DNA from 3 places in the Komagataeibacter sp. FNDCR2 genome. Region 3 is predicted to be linked to each of the others. Evidence: riboswitches for the same ligand, from Rfam matches in the RefSeq annotation. Region 3 holds a riboswitch; each other region holds the start of a gene.
The links. A riboswitch is a leader RNA that binds a small molecule or an ion and turns the genes downstream of it on or off. The one in region 3 is predicted to bind cobalamin.

Region 1: another riboswitch for cobalamin. It lies ahead of LDL28_RS08575 (carbohydrate porin); the one in region 3 lies ahead of LDL28_RS10175 (DUF1636 domain-containing protein).
Region 2: another riboswitch for cobalamin. It lies ahead of LDL28_RS08270 (CbtA family protein); the one in region 3 lies ahead of LDL28_RS10175 (DUF1636 domain-containing protein).

The regions. Positions count from the first base shown of each region.
Region 1 is NZ_JAIWOU010000001.1:1,809,789-1,814,406, reverse strand. It holds gene LDL28_RS08585 (peptide deformylase) at 1-360, opposite strand, end outside; gene LDL28_RS08580 (hypothetical protein) at 369-1,001, opposite strand; gene LDL28_RS08575 (carbohydrate porin) at 1,239-2,780, opposite strand; cobalamin riboswitch at 3,038-3,266, opposite strand; gene LDL28_RS08570 (ribokinase) at 3,297-4,256, opposite strand; gene LDL28_RS08565 (EAL domain-containing protein) at 4,310-4,618, opposite strand, start outside.
Region 2 is NZ_JAIWOU010000001.1:1,757,561-1,762,178, forward strand. It holds gene LDL28_RS08265 (extracellular solute-binding protein) at 17-1,195, shown strand; gene LDL28_RS08270 (CbtA family protein) at 1,186-1,914, opposite strand; cobalamin riboswitch at 1,942-2,136, opposite strand; gene LDL28_RS08275 (peroxiredoxin) at 2,171-2,800, opposite strand; gene LDL28_RS08280 (lytic transglycosylase domain-containing protein) at 2,835-3,980, opposite strand; gene LDL28_RS08285 (aldo/keto reductase) at 4,118-4,618, opposite strand, start outside.
Region 3 is NZ_JAIWOU010000001.1:2,139,479-2,144,096, reverse strand. It holds gene LDL28_RS10190 (MDR family oxidoreductase) at 1-895, shown strand, start outside; gene LDL28_RS10185 (CbtB domain-containing protein) at 988-1,212, opposite strand; gene LDL28_RS10180 (histidine phosphatase family protein) at 1,385-1,936, shown strand; cobalamin riboswitch at 1,955-2,184, shown strand; gene LDL28_RS10175 (DUF1636 domain-containing protein) at 2,346-2,756, shown strand; gene cobW (cobalamin biosynthesis protein CobW) at 2,762-3,814, shown strand; gene cobN (cobaltochelatase subunit CobN) at 3,851-4,618, shown strand, end outside.

The DNA of each region.
Region 1 (4,618 bases), 330 kb from region 3:
CGCCTGCGTGCCATCAGGCCGGGTATAGCGGACCCGCACGCGCTCCGGCCGGGTGACGGGCGCGTGGATGCCGGGCATGGACACGCTGCCTTCCTCCCGCGTTGCGGTTTCCGTGCTGTTCCAGATAATTTCCGGGTTGGCATAGATACGCGGGCCGTGCCCGTCGGTGGGCAGGTCGATCACCACGAGCCGCTGCATGATCCCGGCATGGCAGGCGGTCATGCCGATGCCGGGGGCGGCATGCATGGTTTCAAGCAGGTCATGCGCCAGTCGCCCCGTGGCGGCGGCCGTGGCGTCAACAGGGCTTGCCACCTGTTCCAGACAGGGATGGGGAAAGCGGATGAGGGGCAGGATGGCCATGGGCGCGGTCAGTACAGGAAGGGACCGTTATCGTCCGCGTTCAGGTTGGTATAGTAGGGAATGTAGAAATTCATGCCGAACGGGCTGTAGGTATGATCCACGCCCGATACGGGGCGCAGGGGCTTGACGTTGTGGTCCGCAAGGCAGTCGTACAGCGTCTCGCGCAGGTGGGCGGTGTCCTTGTCGGATTTGGGCGCGCCATAGAACAGGTCATGGGCGAAGGGTTTGCAGGCATCGGGCGTATGGTCGTAATACGCGGCGTACTGGTCCAGCCGGTTTTTGTTGATGTCCTCATCCGCGATCCACTGATGCGTGGCGACGGATGTGCGCCAGATCTGTTTCCAGCCCGTATGCAGGTGGGACAGGCGGGCAATGGCGACGCCGTCCTGCTGCGTGCCGTCCCGGCGCACCAGGCTGCCATGGCAGGTCATGACCTGCACATGGTCGTTATAGATGGCGCTTTTGACCGTGCCGTCCACAAACCGGATGGCGGGCGAGGTTGCGCCGGGGGTCCGGTTGGCGGCGGCCACCACGGCGGCGGTTACCGCGGGCTGGCGGCAGTAATTCGCCATGGGGCGGGGCGTGTGCTGCGCGCAGGCGGCCAGACCGAGCGGGATACAGATAGCAACAAGACGGCGCAACGGTTTCTTCCTTTGCAATAGGGCGCGTGACAGTATCACGCGCCTGTTCACTCTGGCCTATAGAAGCGGCATTGGGCTCACAATAATATAAATTTTCAATACCGCCCTGTGCTTTTGTCTCTTCCTGTCGGGGCGGGCGCGCTTGCGGCCCCCGGTGCGAACAGCATCACGATCACCAGAAGCGCCAGCGTGCCGCCCGGCGGGATATGGGGGCATGTGGCGCCGCGGATTTTCCCATCAGAATGTAATGCTGCTGTGCAGGCCGAAGATCGCTTCATCCCCCACGCGACGCAGGCCGGTCCAGTCCGGCGTGCCGCCTGAAGGGTGCCACACATACTGGAAGTCCGGCTGCATCACCATCCATGGCGTCACCTGCGCCTGATAGGTCAGTTCCAGGTGGTTTTCATTGCCCTGCACCATCGTCTGGCGGTCCCGGTCGAACTGGCGCAGTCCCGAACTGGCGCGGCCGATGCCCCAGCCCAGCCCGATCGTGTCGTTGTCCCGCCCCCTGAACGGGGCCTTGAGGTTGATGCCCGCATCAATGGCGAAGCTGATCTGGTTACGGTCGCCACCATTGCCCGTGGCGCGCGCGAACACGCCCACCGAGCGGGGGGAAGTGAGCGAGGGCCGCCAGATCATCTGGTCGATGATGCCATAGACCATCCAGTTGCCCCGGTCCCAGCGCGGCGTCAGGTCGGACTGCGTGGGGCTGGCGGCCAGTGTGGCGGCCCCCAGCGAGCCGCCATGCTGGTTGTAGCGGTAATCGGGGAATTTGGCCGTATCGTAATACCCGCCCAGCTTGTAGATGCCCGGCAGGCCGGGGTTCTTTGTCGTGTTGGTCATGTCGGCGGGCTGGGGATTGAGCGCGTATTGCAGTTCGGTGATCAGCAGCGCGCCGTTGCCCATGTTGAACTGCGTGCCGCTGCCATCGTTGGTGGTCTGGCTGGTCGGGTCGGGATTATAACCGCTGATGGAGCCGGTGGCCTGCTGGATGGGGATGGAGTTGTAGCGGTTGCCCGGCGGATTGTCGTCGGCCGCGGCGAACATGAAGGTGAACTTCTCGCTGGGCCGGTAGCGGATGCGGATGGCGGGGGACGACAGCGGCCATGACGGGCCGCCGCCATACAGGTTGACCGAAGGCGCCATGGGCCAGCCGAAATTGGCGTTGAGGTAAAGCGAGGCGTAATCGCTGATCAGGAATTCGGTATCCAGATCCTGCTGCCCGATCTTTACATCCAGCTTTCCGTTCAGGAAGGACTGCTGGTACCACAGCTCGAACAGGCGGGTGGAGCGATCGGCCTCGAACCCGCTGATGGGGTTGAAATTGGCCAGGTGGTCCTGCGAGATCGAGCGCCCGCGTGTCTGGAGCGCGCTGACATTGAACAGGCCCCCCCTGAGCCCGAACAGCTTCTCGGTATCGACGGTCAGGGTGGGCATGGTCACACCATCATAGGACGGGCCGGTGCCCGATCCGCCCGCGCCATCATTGCCCGATGCCGAACCGCCGGTGCCATTGCCCCAGACTTCGTCCACTTCCTGAATATTGAAAGTAATGCCGTGTTTATACAGCCACGGGCGCGCGCCACCCATGTCGCCCAGAAGATTGCCGCTGGTGTCGAGGCTGTCGGTATCCGTAACACTTTGCGTCGTTTCGGCATTGGCGCGCACGGAATCGCGTACCGTCGTGGGGTCGATCTGTTCGATCAGGGGGGTGGAGTTGCCAAGGCGGGCGCGGTCATCGGCAAGCTGGGTGCGCGGGGCCTGTGCGTGGGCGTCCATCGCCCCGAGGCCACCAGCAACGAGTACGCAGGGCAGCAGCACGGTGCGCGCCAGCATCGGGCGTGCCAGCATCGGGCGTGCCAAGGAAAGGGTCGTCAGATTCATTGAAAAAAACATCCCGTCAGGATGGGCTGGTCCGCGCAGGACCAGAAGAAAGCGGCATCTTGGTGCCGGATCGGGGTTAGTGCAGGGGGAACGGGATGCTAGCCGGTCGGGTCCATTGTCTTGCGTCCATCTCCGGTTATGCCCGCCCGGCGATATTGTTGAAGGACAACGGCAGGTCTCCTGACTTGCGGGTCACGGCACGTTCTCCACCTTCCCGGCCGGAACCAGTGGTTGCTGCCTGTCGCAGCGCCGGATAACGCACTCTCCGCCTACAGTTGCGGGTACAGTTGCCGACTGCGCCCCCGGGCATCACACCCCGCCGGGGTTTACGGCATTCCCTTTCTCGCCCGTTCGCACGGGACCGCTGACTTGTTGCAACGGACTATAAAGCCTGCGGGCCAGTGCGCAAGATCACTCTTTTTCGCGCGCCAGCAGGGCGGCTACCTCGGCCGCATCCGGCGCGGCCTGCGCCGCGCCCGCCCGCGTGGTGGCCAGCGCCCCGCAGGCCGCGCCATGGCGCACGGCCCCGGCAAGCGTCTGGCCCCGCACAAGGGCGGTGGCCAACCCGGCATTGAAGCAGTCCCCCGCCGCCACCGTATCGATGCTCCGCACATGGAAAGCGGGGACGAACCCCCGTGCATCCTCCCCTTCGCGCGGGTGAATGGTGGAATAGGCCACGCCCCGTGACCCGAGCTTGATGATGGCCGTGCCCGTCCCGCGCGCATGCATGATGTCGGCCGCGCGCAGGGCGGTGGCCTGATCCGTGGGCAGGATGCCGGTCAGCGCGCGGGTTTCATTTTCATTGGGGGTGATGATGTCGGCCAGCGCATACAGGGCGTCCGGCAGGCCGGCGGCAGGCACGGGGGCGGGATCGAGCATGACGGGAATGCCCATTCCGCGTGCCTGCCGGGCCAGCGCCACCATCAGCGCGGGGTCCATTTCCATCTGCATCATCACCATGGCGGCCTGCGCCAGCACGGGAGAGAGCAGGGGACAGGCCGTATCGCCATGCGCCATGTTGGCGCCGCCATCGACCAGAATCTGGTTTTCGCCCGCCTGGTTTATGGTGATGAAGGCCCGGCCCGTGCCGTTAAGCCCGTCGCTCAGGAGCCAGTGGGTGTTGACCCTGACCTCATGCAACGTGGCGCGCGCCATGTCGGCCAGCATGTCACGCCCGGTCCAGCCCGCCAGTTCCACGGCCTGCCCCAGCCGGGCCACCGCAATGGCCTGATTGGCGCCCTTGCCGCCCAGCCCCGTTGCGGAATCGTGGACATGCAGCGTTTCACCGGGCCGGGGGAAGTGGCTGACATGCGCGACAAAATCAATATTCGTGCTGCCGATCACGGCAATATGGGCAGGGCGCGCGGACATGACCAACCTGTTGTCGTGCTGGAAAGGGGGCGGGCCATGAGCCCGCTGCCCGGTCAGGGGCAGGTGACGGGCTCGGCCCGGCGTTCGCGGATCCATGTATCAAGTGATGCGGTATCCATCGGGCGGGCGAAGTAATAGCCCTGTATCACATCGCAGCCGATCGCGCGCAGTTCGCTGCACTGGTCGGGTTCCTCCACCCCTTCGGCAATCACGGTCATGCCCAGTGTGTGGCCGATGCGGATGATGGCGGTCACCACCTGCCGTACGTTGCCGGTGCTGCCGAAACCCTTCATGAAACTGCGGTCGATCTTGACTTCGCTCAGCGGCAGGCTGGCAAGGTTGGCGAGGCTGGAATAGCCCGT
Region 2 (4,618 bases), 380 kb from region 3:
TCAGGAGTTTTTTTCCATGCCCACACGCAGCCGTCGCGGCAGGTCCGTTGCCGTAACGACCGCCCTCATCATCATGGCCGCCCTCGGCTCCGCCCCGGCGCGGGCGGCGGATGATGCGCTGAATGTGCTGACATGGTGCGATCATGAAGACCCCGAACTGCTCACGCCCTTCGAGCAGGCCAACAACGTGCGCATCCACTTCAAGGATATCGACAGCACGGACGCCATCCGCGCCATCGTGCGGCAGTCACAGCCGGGGGACTGGGATGTCGTCATCATGGATGAGACGGACGCCCCGCGCCTCGCCGCCGACGGGCTGCTGATGGCGCTGGACCCGGCGGACTTTCCCGCCGCCGAGGTGCCCGCCCCGATTGCCGACCCGGCAACGGGATCCTATCGGGGGCAACTTTATTCCGTGCCCGAAAAATACGACTACAACGCCGTGGCCTTCAATCAGGCGCGTATCAACGCCGCCGACATGAACGACATCAACGCGATCTGGCAGCCGCGCTATCGCGGGCGGATCGCGATTTATGACAGTTACCTGCCGGTGCTGTCCTATATCGCGCTGGCCCTGGGCCGGGATCCCGCCCATCTGGTCGATGCGGACCTGCCCGCCCTGCATGCCCGGCTGGCGGCCCTGCGCGCCAATGCCGCGCTGGTGGACGACATGCCCGGCGTGCAGCAGGCGCTGGCCGATGGGCAGGTGGATATTGTGGTTGGCGGCGGCGCATGGACCACCGCCGGCGTGGATGAAGACGGCGCCGTCGCCGCCGGCCCGGCCACGCCAGCGGCGGCCCGCACCGACCTGACCTTTACCGTGCCCCGGCAGGGGGGCATGCGCTGGCAGCACGGGATTTCGGTCATCGCGGCCTCGCAGCGCAAGGCGCTCGCCCTTGCCTTCGCACGCTATCTGCGCACGCCCGCCGCGCAGGCCCGGCTGGCCACGTCATCATGTTACCGGGGCATGCCAGCCAGCCCCCTCGCCCCGCTCGACGCCGCCGACAGGGCAGCCCTGCACTGGGAAGACCAGCCCGCCTACATCGCGGCAAGCCACCCCTATCCCGTCATGGACCGCGCGATGGACGGCAGGCTGCGCGCCATGTGGGACGACGTGATGAAACATGGCGCGGGCGCGCCTGTCGCGCCCCCCACCCCTGTCCGGGCGGGGGACGACGAGACGGCTCAGCCGTAATGCGCGCTGTTCCGGCGCGCCAGGACCCGGTCCGCCAGCGTGCCGAATATCAGGCCAAGACCGCCCCACAGGACCAGTTGCATGCCCAGCGCGGCCTCACGAAAGCGCCACAGCACCACGGCGGGGAAATTATCGGGCACTTCATGAATGTCGGGCAGCGCCCATTGTAGCAGGGCGACCAGCACCACGAACACGGCCCCGCCACATAACGTGGCGTTCCAGTGGCCCATCCGGGCGGCCAGCGCCCGCCCGGCCAGAACCGCCAGTGTCAGCGCGCACAGCGAAAAGACCACCATCTCGAAATACGCCACCGTACGCATGCCGATCGTTTCCGGCTGGCCCACAGCGGGGGGATTGGCGGGGTATTTCAGGTCAGGCACCACAACCACCGCCAGAAAACCCGCCCCCGCCAGCAGCAGCGCCAGCATACGGGGTGAAAAACGCCCGATCCGGCCATAAGCGGTCGCGAACACCAGCGCGAACAGGCCCCCATAGGCGGCGCCGTACATGATGGCGGCAGTCAGCAGGCCAAGCGACGCCTGCACCCCCCGGCTGACCAGTTCCGGCTCCGGCGGTTCACCGGACGCCGCATCCAGCGCGGATTCAAAGGCAATGGCCAGGTTGACCTGCGGTTCCCCGAAGATCCGGGCGAAACCGAAGGCGAGACAGGCCGCGAGAATACCGGCCAGCATGCCTCGCAGCAGAAGGCGCCCGGCCATTAGCGGATACCCCGGCGCGGGGGGATGGGAAGAAAGGTCATGGAAATCAGGTCTCCTGTCGGGAAAGCGCGTCCCGCAACGGAAATAAGGCCCTATCCGCCGGAGGGGTCTGACTTCCGCATGTCCGCATGCGGTGTACAGTGGCGCGACCGTGCCGGAGTCTCACCGGCTTCCCACCCACGGATGACGAAGGCGGCAGTCAATACCGCGCCCGCACCCAAGTCAATGCGCCATAAGCCAATGCGCCAGCCGGCCCTTACGGTTTGGCAGGGGATGCGGCCGGGGGAAGCGAAACCCGGCTGGCCTGCCCGTGGGCGGCGCGCCACTGCCGCAGCGCATCGAGCGTGTGGGTCACGTGGCCTTCGGGCGAAAGCGCGCTGTAGGCGTAGATGACCTTTCCATCGGGCGCGATGACGTAGGAGGTGCGATTGGCGCGGTTGAGCAGCGGCAGGCGGCTGTCATACATGCGCGCGATCTGGCCCTGCGGGTCGGCGGCGACGGGAAAACGGCCATGGCCCTCGCTTACGGAAAAGCGGTCGAGGGTCGGCATGTCATCGGTCGAGACGCCAATGACCGTGGCCCCGAGGGCGGTGTACTGATCCATGGCGTTGGCGAAGTCATGCGCTTCCATGGTGCAGCCACGGGTAAAGGCGGCGGGGTAGAAATACAGCACGACCGGCCCCTGCCGCAGCGCATCGGCCAGATGGAAGCTGAACTCGCTGCCATTGCGGGTGGCCCTGGCATCGAACAGCGGGGCCTGGCTGCCCACCGGCAGGGCGGCACGCGCGGGGGAGAAACATACGAACCCGGCGAAAGCCAGCACCCCCACCAGCGGCAGGCACAGTCCCGGCAGGCACCAGCGCGAACGCCTGTAAAAATACCTCATGTTTCCTTATCCCCCGCAAACGGGGCCACTGTCTTCATGTGGTCGGTGGCAGGATCTGGCATCCACCCCCGCCCAGTTGCTGGCAGATCTTCTGCGCCGCCTCGTGCGACAGGCCGGTCAGCCTTGCACGATAGACATGACCATGTTGCGATGCAACGCTCGCAACCTGCGTATGTATCCCGCCAAAGGAAACTTTGGCCCGGGCCTGCCCCGCCGCCTGCGCCGCCTGCCCGGCCGAACCGAAGGCCCCCACCTGCACCGACCAGGCGCGCCCGTCCGCCATGCTGATGACACCCGGTTGCCCCGAGGCCGGGACCATGGGGGCGATGCCGCTGTGTTCACGCGCGCTCCATGCCGCGCGGATCGCCGCCGCCTGCGGCGAAATGGCCAGTGTGTCGGTCGCCGGGGCCTGCTGCCGGGCCGAAGCCGAGGCCAGCAGCCTGCGGCCCCGGTTGCGTCCCTGCTGCTGCGCCTGCGCGCGGGCAAGCGCGCGCGCCTCGATCAGCATGTCCGCCTGGGAACGGTTGGCGGGCGTAACACCCGCGATCCGTGGCCCGATGGAAGCGACATAATCGCGCGTTTCCTTGGGCAGGGTATGGTAGCGGTCCAGAAACTCATCCAGTCGCCCCGGCCCGCTGTTATAGGCGGCCAGAAAACCCGGTGAGCCGTAAATATCGTACATTTCACGGATATAGGCCGTGCCCGCCACGATATTGTCGTGCGGCTCGAACGCATCGGGACCGAGGCTGTAACGCGCACGCATCTCGTCATAGGTGGGGGGCATGAGCTGCATGAGCCCCATCGCCCCGGGCAGCGAGGTCACGAACTGCCCATTGCGGTAAAGCTGCCCGCCCGACTCGCGCTGCATGACCTGCCGTATCCAGATATCAGGCACATCGAAACGCTGGGACGCCTCGGTAATATAGGGCCCCCACGGGTCACCGGGCGGGCCGGGCGGGGTATAGCTGGCATGGGCGCGGGCGCGGTAGGAATCGGCCTCCTGCAGCATCTGTTCATCGCTCATCTGGCGCGGGCCGTTCTGGGCGCAGGCGGCCAGCATCCCGGCCAGCCCGAGCGCGATCCAGTGCAGGAAAGGGCGGCGGGAGGCGGATGGACCACCCCTGACCGTATCATTGCCGCCCGTGGTGTCAGATACCGCCCCTGCCTGCGCTGCCGCCATATGCTGTCGTGATCCCGCTCATGCCCCTTAACCCATGCCGGATGGACCGGCATGACCCGCCCGGGCGGAAAGGCCACGCACCATAACAGCGTGGCCCGGGCTTGCGCAATCCTGCCGCGCACGCCGTGGGCCGGGATTTATTCCTCGGTGCAGGTGGCGGGGTCTTCCCCGGTGCGGTGGCCCGGCGCGTCCAGCGTGGCGAGGTCGCGCATGTCCTCATCCGTAAGCTGGAAGCTGAAGGACTGGAGGTTGGCGCGCATGCGGTCGGGATGCGCGCTTTTGGGAATGGGTACCGAGCCGGTCTGCACCACCCAGCGCAGCATGACCTGCACGGGCGATTTTCCGTGCCGCTCCGCCACGCGCCGCAGGGTCGGGTTTTCCAGTATCCGCCCCCGGCCCAGCGGGCTCCAGGCTTCGGTCAGGATGCCGAGCCGGGCATGGAGGGCGCGCTGCTCGGTCTGGGCGAAGTCAACATGCATCTCGATCTGGTTGACGGCGGGGGTGACGCCGGTCTCGTCAATCAGGCGCTGGAGGTGTTCGGGCAGGAAGTTGGAAACGCCGATGGAGCGCACGCGCCCCTGGTCGCGCAGTTCGATAAGGGCCTTCCAGCTTTCCACGTACAGATCCTTGGCGGGCAA
Region 3 (4,618 bases):
TGACGTGACGGTGGCCGTCGATCATTCCTGCCTCAATTACAAGGATGCGCTGGCCATTACCCGGGGCGTGCCGGTGGTCCGGCGGTTTCCCATGATACCGGGCATCGACCTGGCCGGTCGCGTCAGCGCATCGAGCGATCCCCTCTACCGCGTGGGGGACCGGGTCATCGCCACCGGCTGGGGGCTGGGGGAAAGCCACTGGGGCGGCCTGTCACAGGTGGCGCGGCTGCCGGGACGGTGGCTCCTGCCGCAACCCGCCGGCCTGTCCTCGCGCCAGGTGATGGGAATCGGCACGGCGGGCCTGACGGCCATGCTGTGCATCATGGCTCTGGAGGAAGGGGGCCTGACCCCCGCCAGTGGCCCGGTTATCGTGACCGGCGCGGGCGGGGGGGTTGGCGGCATGGCCATCATGCTGCTGGCGCGGCTGGGGTTTCAGGTCGTGGCGGTGACGGGTCGCCCGCAGCTTCATGCCTATCTGACCAGCCTGGGCGCCAGCGAAATCCTGCCGCGTGAGGCGCTGGCCCCTACCGGAAAGCCGCTGGAACGCACACGCTGGGCGGGGGGCATCGATGTGGTGGGGGGGACTGCGCTGGCCAGCATGTGCGCGTCCATCCAGTACGGCGGCACGGTGGCGGCGTGCGGGCTGGCGGCGGACATGGCGCTGCCGCTTACGGTGGCGCCCTTTATCCTGCGCAACGTGCGCCTGCAGGGAATCGACAGCGTGATGTGCCCCCGCCCCCGGCGCATGACGGCATGGGCGCGGCTTGCGCGCGACATCGACCCCACGCTGCTGGACAGCATGCTGCATGACGTGACGCTGGCCGACGCCATCGGGCTGGCGCCCCGCATTCTGGCCGGTCATGTCCGTGGCCGCGCCGTGGTTGACGTGGCCTGAACGAAAAACGGCATTTCCCACCGGAAATGCCGTTCAGTAATCAGGGCGGCGCATGGGGCGCTGGGGCCCCGCGCCCTACCGGCCCGCGCGGATCAGTGGCAGGGGAAGCCCAGCAGGTGGCGGCCGTCATGCACGAATTCATGCACGTAATGGCCCGATACGAGCGAGGTCGCCCCCTGTTCGGCCCCGACGAAGTAAAGCAGCAGCGAGGCCAGAACCAGCCCGAACACACCCCACGGCAGCAGGTCGCGAACCGGGATGGAAACCTGCGGTGCGGCGATGCGACCGGCGGACAGGGCGGATGTATCTTGGCTCATACTGGAAAACTCCATGGATCAGGCACGACCCGGAGCAGTATGCATGGACCATGGCATGGCGTGCCACACCCGTCCATAACCGGATCTGGCGTCATGTTTCCAATAATCAGCCTGGAAGGTCAATCGTCACATTGCGGACCTCACCCTTTCCCCACACGCGGGGCGCCTGTTGATGCACCAGATCCTGACCTGCCTTGCCCTGCCCGCGCCCGACTGCCTGCGCCGGGGTATCTTCCCCGATGGGACGTCCCCCGGCCTGGGGGCGGATGTTCCGGCCCACCTGCCCGATGCCGACCTGACATTGCTGCCTATCGAGTCGTGGCCGCCCGAATCGCCCCCCCACGGCATGACCGGCCCGTTCCACCCTGCCCCCGCCCTACGCGCGGCCGCCATGGGGGAATGGCGGGGCCGCGCGCTTCGTGACCTGCCCGCCGCCGATCTGGCGCGCTGGGTTTCCGACCCCGACTTCGCGCCGCCCGGCGGGGAAAGCCGGACGGAACTCCTGCACCGCGTGGCGGTGTGGCTGGCGGCACTTCCCCCCACCCCGCCCCGCCTGAGCGCGCTGGCCGACGCCACGGTGGTCAGGGCCATCGTGGTCGCGGCCCTTGGCGGTACGGCCCGCATGCTGTCGCATCTGGATATCGCGCCCCGCAGCCGCACGGTGCTGACACGCCACGCGACGTGGCGCGTGGCCATGACCGGCGCGCCGCCGGACGGTCTTTGACAGGGGGGCGCACAATCGTCTAAATCCGCGCCTGATGGTTCCCTTCACCGGGAGAATAGGGAAGACGGTGCGCCCACGGGCAAGGCCGTCACTGCCCCCGCAACTGTAGGTGGCTGTTTTCCGGCCCGCCCCGCCACGGGGCTGGTAGTGTCACTGGTCCCGGATCCCGGGGCCGGGAAGGCCGCCGGAATGAGGGGTTCACCCCTGCGCCACAAGTCAGGAGACCTGCCATCAGGCGCCGCGCCATACCATCATGGCCGGGCCGGAACCGAATCTGATCGCATGGCTGGCGGGGTGCCCGGCACGCGATGGGCCACCCGCCGTTCCCGCGCGGCGTGGCGCCGTGTCACCATGCACCCCGCCTTGTATGGCTGCCTGCGCGCAGCAATGCCGCGAAAGGGCATGGAGCATGAGCACACCCACGCAACAGCCGCCAGCGCAACGGCCACCGGACGTGTCACCCGTGCATGTGCATGTCTGCGTGACCTGCCGCCGTGGCCTGCCCGCGTCGGACAGCCCGCAGGGCCGCCAGTTGCACGATGCGCTGGCCGCGCTGGCTACCGGCAACCCGGAAATCGTGGTGCATGCGGTCAACTGCCTGGCCATGTGTGACAGCGGTTGTGCCGCCGTGGTCGCCACGCCAGGCAAATGGGGCTGGCTGCTGGCGGGTCTCGGCCCGGAGAAGGCGGCGGACCTGCTTACCTACATCGCCGCCTACGCCACGTCACGCAGTGGTACCGTCATGCCCTCGCGCCGCCCGGCCAGCCTGTCGGACATGGTGCGCGGACGCTTTCCCGCTTCCCTTTTTTCTGGAGCCTGATCGCCATGAACACTTCCGCCACGGCGCGCGCCAAGGTGCCCGTTACCGTCATCACCGGCTTTCTGGGCGCGGGCAAGACCACGCTGCTGCGCCATGTGCTGGCCAATGCCCGGGGCAGGCGCATCGCCATTGTCGTGAACGAATTCGGCACGCTGGGCATTGATGGCGACACGCTGCGCGCCTGTGGCATCGAAGGCTGCGGTGATGACGATATTGTCGAACTGACCAATGGCTGCCTGTGCTGCACCGTGGCGGACGACTTCCTGCCCACCATGGAAGCCCTGCTCGACCGCCCGACCCCACCCGACCATATCGTGATCGAGACATCGGGGCTGGCGCTGCCCAAGCCGCTGCTCAAGGCGTTCGGCTGGCCCACCATCCGCACCCGCATGACGGTGGATGGCGTGGTGACGGTGGTGGACGGTCCCGCCGTGGCCGGTGGCCGCTTTGCCGATGACCCGGCGGAGGTCGCGCGCCAGCAGGCGGCGGATCCCTCCCTCGACCACGACAACCCGCTGGCCGAAGTGTATGAGGACCAACTTCTGTGCGCCGACCTGATCGTGCTGAACAAGTCGGACCTGCTGACCCCCGCGCAGGCCGACACGGTGGAGACCGCCATCCGCGCCGAGGTGCCGCGCGCCGTCAAGATCGTGCGCGCGACCGACGGGCAGGTGGATCCGGCCATCCTGCTCGGCCTTGACGCGGCGGCGGAAGATGACCTGGCCGCGCGCCCTTCCCACCATGATGCGGAAGGCGGCGAACATGAACATGATGATTTTGAAAGCTTCGTCCTTCCCCTTCCCGAACAGGACAGCGTGGAGGGCTTCATCGACCGCCTGAAGGCGCTGGCCGAACAGCACGACATCCTGCGCATGAAGGGGTACGCCACCGTGCGCGGCAAGCCGATGCGGCTGGCGGTACAGGGCGTGGGCAGCCGCTTCCGCCACCAGTTCGACCGTCCCCTCGCCAAGGATGCGCCGCGCACGGGCGACCTGGTGGTGATCGGGTGCAAGGGCATGGACCACGCCGCCATTGCGGCCGCGCTGGCGCAGGCGTAAAGCGCGGGGAAGCGGCAGCGAAACGGGGTAGCCACCATGCATCTGCTGGCACGTGAGGTGCGCACGCTGGATGACGGCGATCAGGCGGAAGATCTGGGGCATGCCCCGGCGGATATCGTGTTCCTGTCCTTTTCGGACAGCGACCTGCTGTGCCTGAACGCCGCGCATGGGGCACAGGCCGCCCCCGGCGCGAGCCTGCGCACCGCCAGCCTGTCGCGACTGCTGCATCCCATGTCCATCGACCTGTACGTAGCCGGCACCATCATGGAATCGCGCTGCGTGGTGGTCCGGCTGCTCGGGGGGGTGGAATACTGGCGCTACGGGGCGGAGGAACTGGCCCGCGCCTGCCGGGAGGCCGGGATTGCGCTGGCCTTCGTCGCCGGTGACGGGCGTGACGACCCCCGCCTTGCCCGGCTGTCCACCGTGGCGGACGACCTGCTCGCCCGGCTTGAGCGCCTGCTGCGCACGGGCGGGAGTGCGAACATGGCCACCGCCCTGCGGCTCATGGCGCATCTGGCCGGGCGCGGGGCGGATGACGGCGTCCAGCCCGTGGAACTTCCCGCGGCGGACCTGCTGCACGCGGCGGACCCCGCCCTGCCCCTGCGCGCGATGGTGGTGTTCTACCGCGCGCACCTGCTGGCCGGTGACATCGCCCCCATTACGGCGCTGGCCACCGGACTGGCGCGCCAGGGCATCGGGGCGGACCTGCTTTATGTCACGTCGCTCAAGGATCCGGCTTCGGCCCGGGTGGTGACGGCGCGGATCGCGCAGGCCCCGCCCGATGTCATCGTCAACGCCACCTTC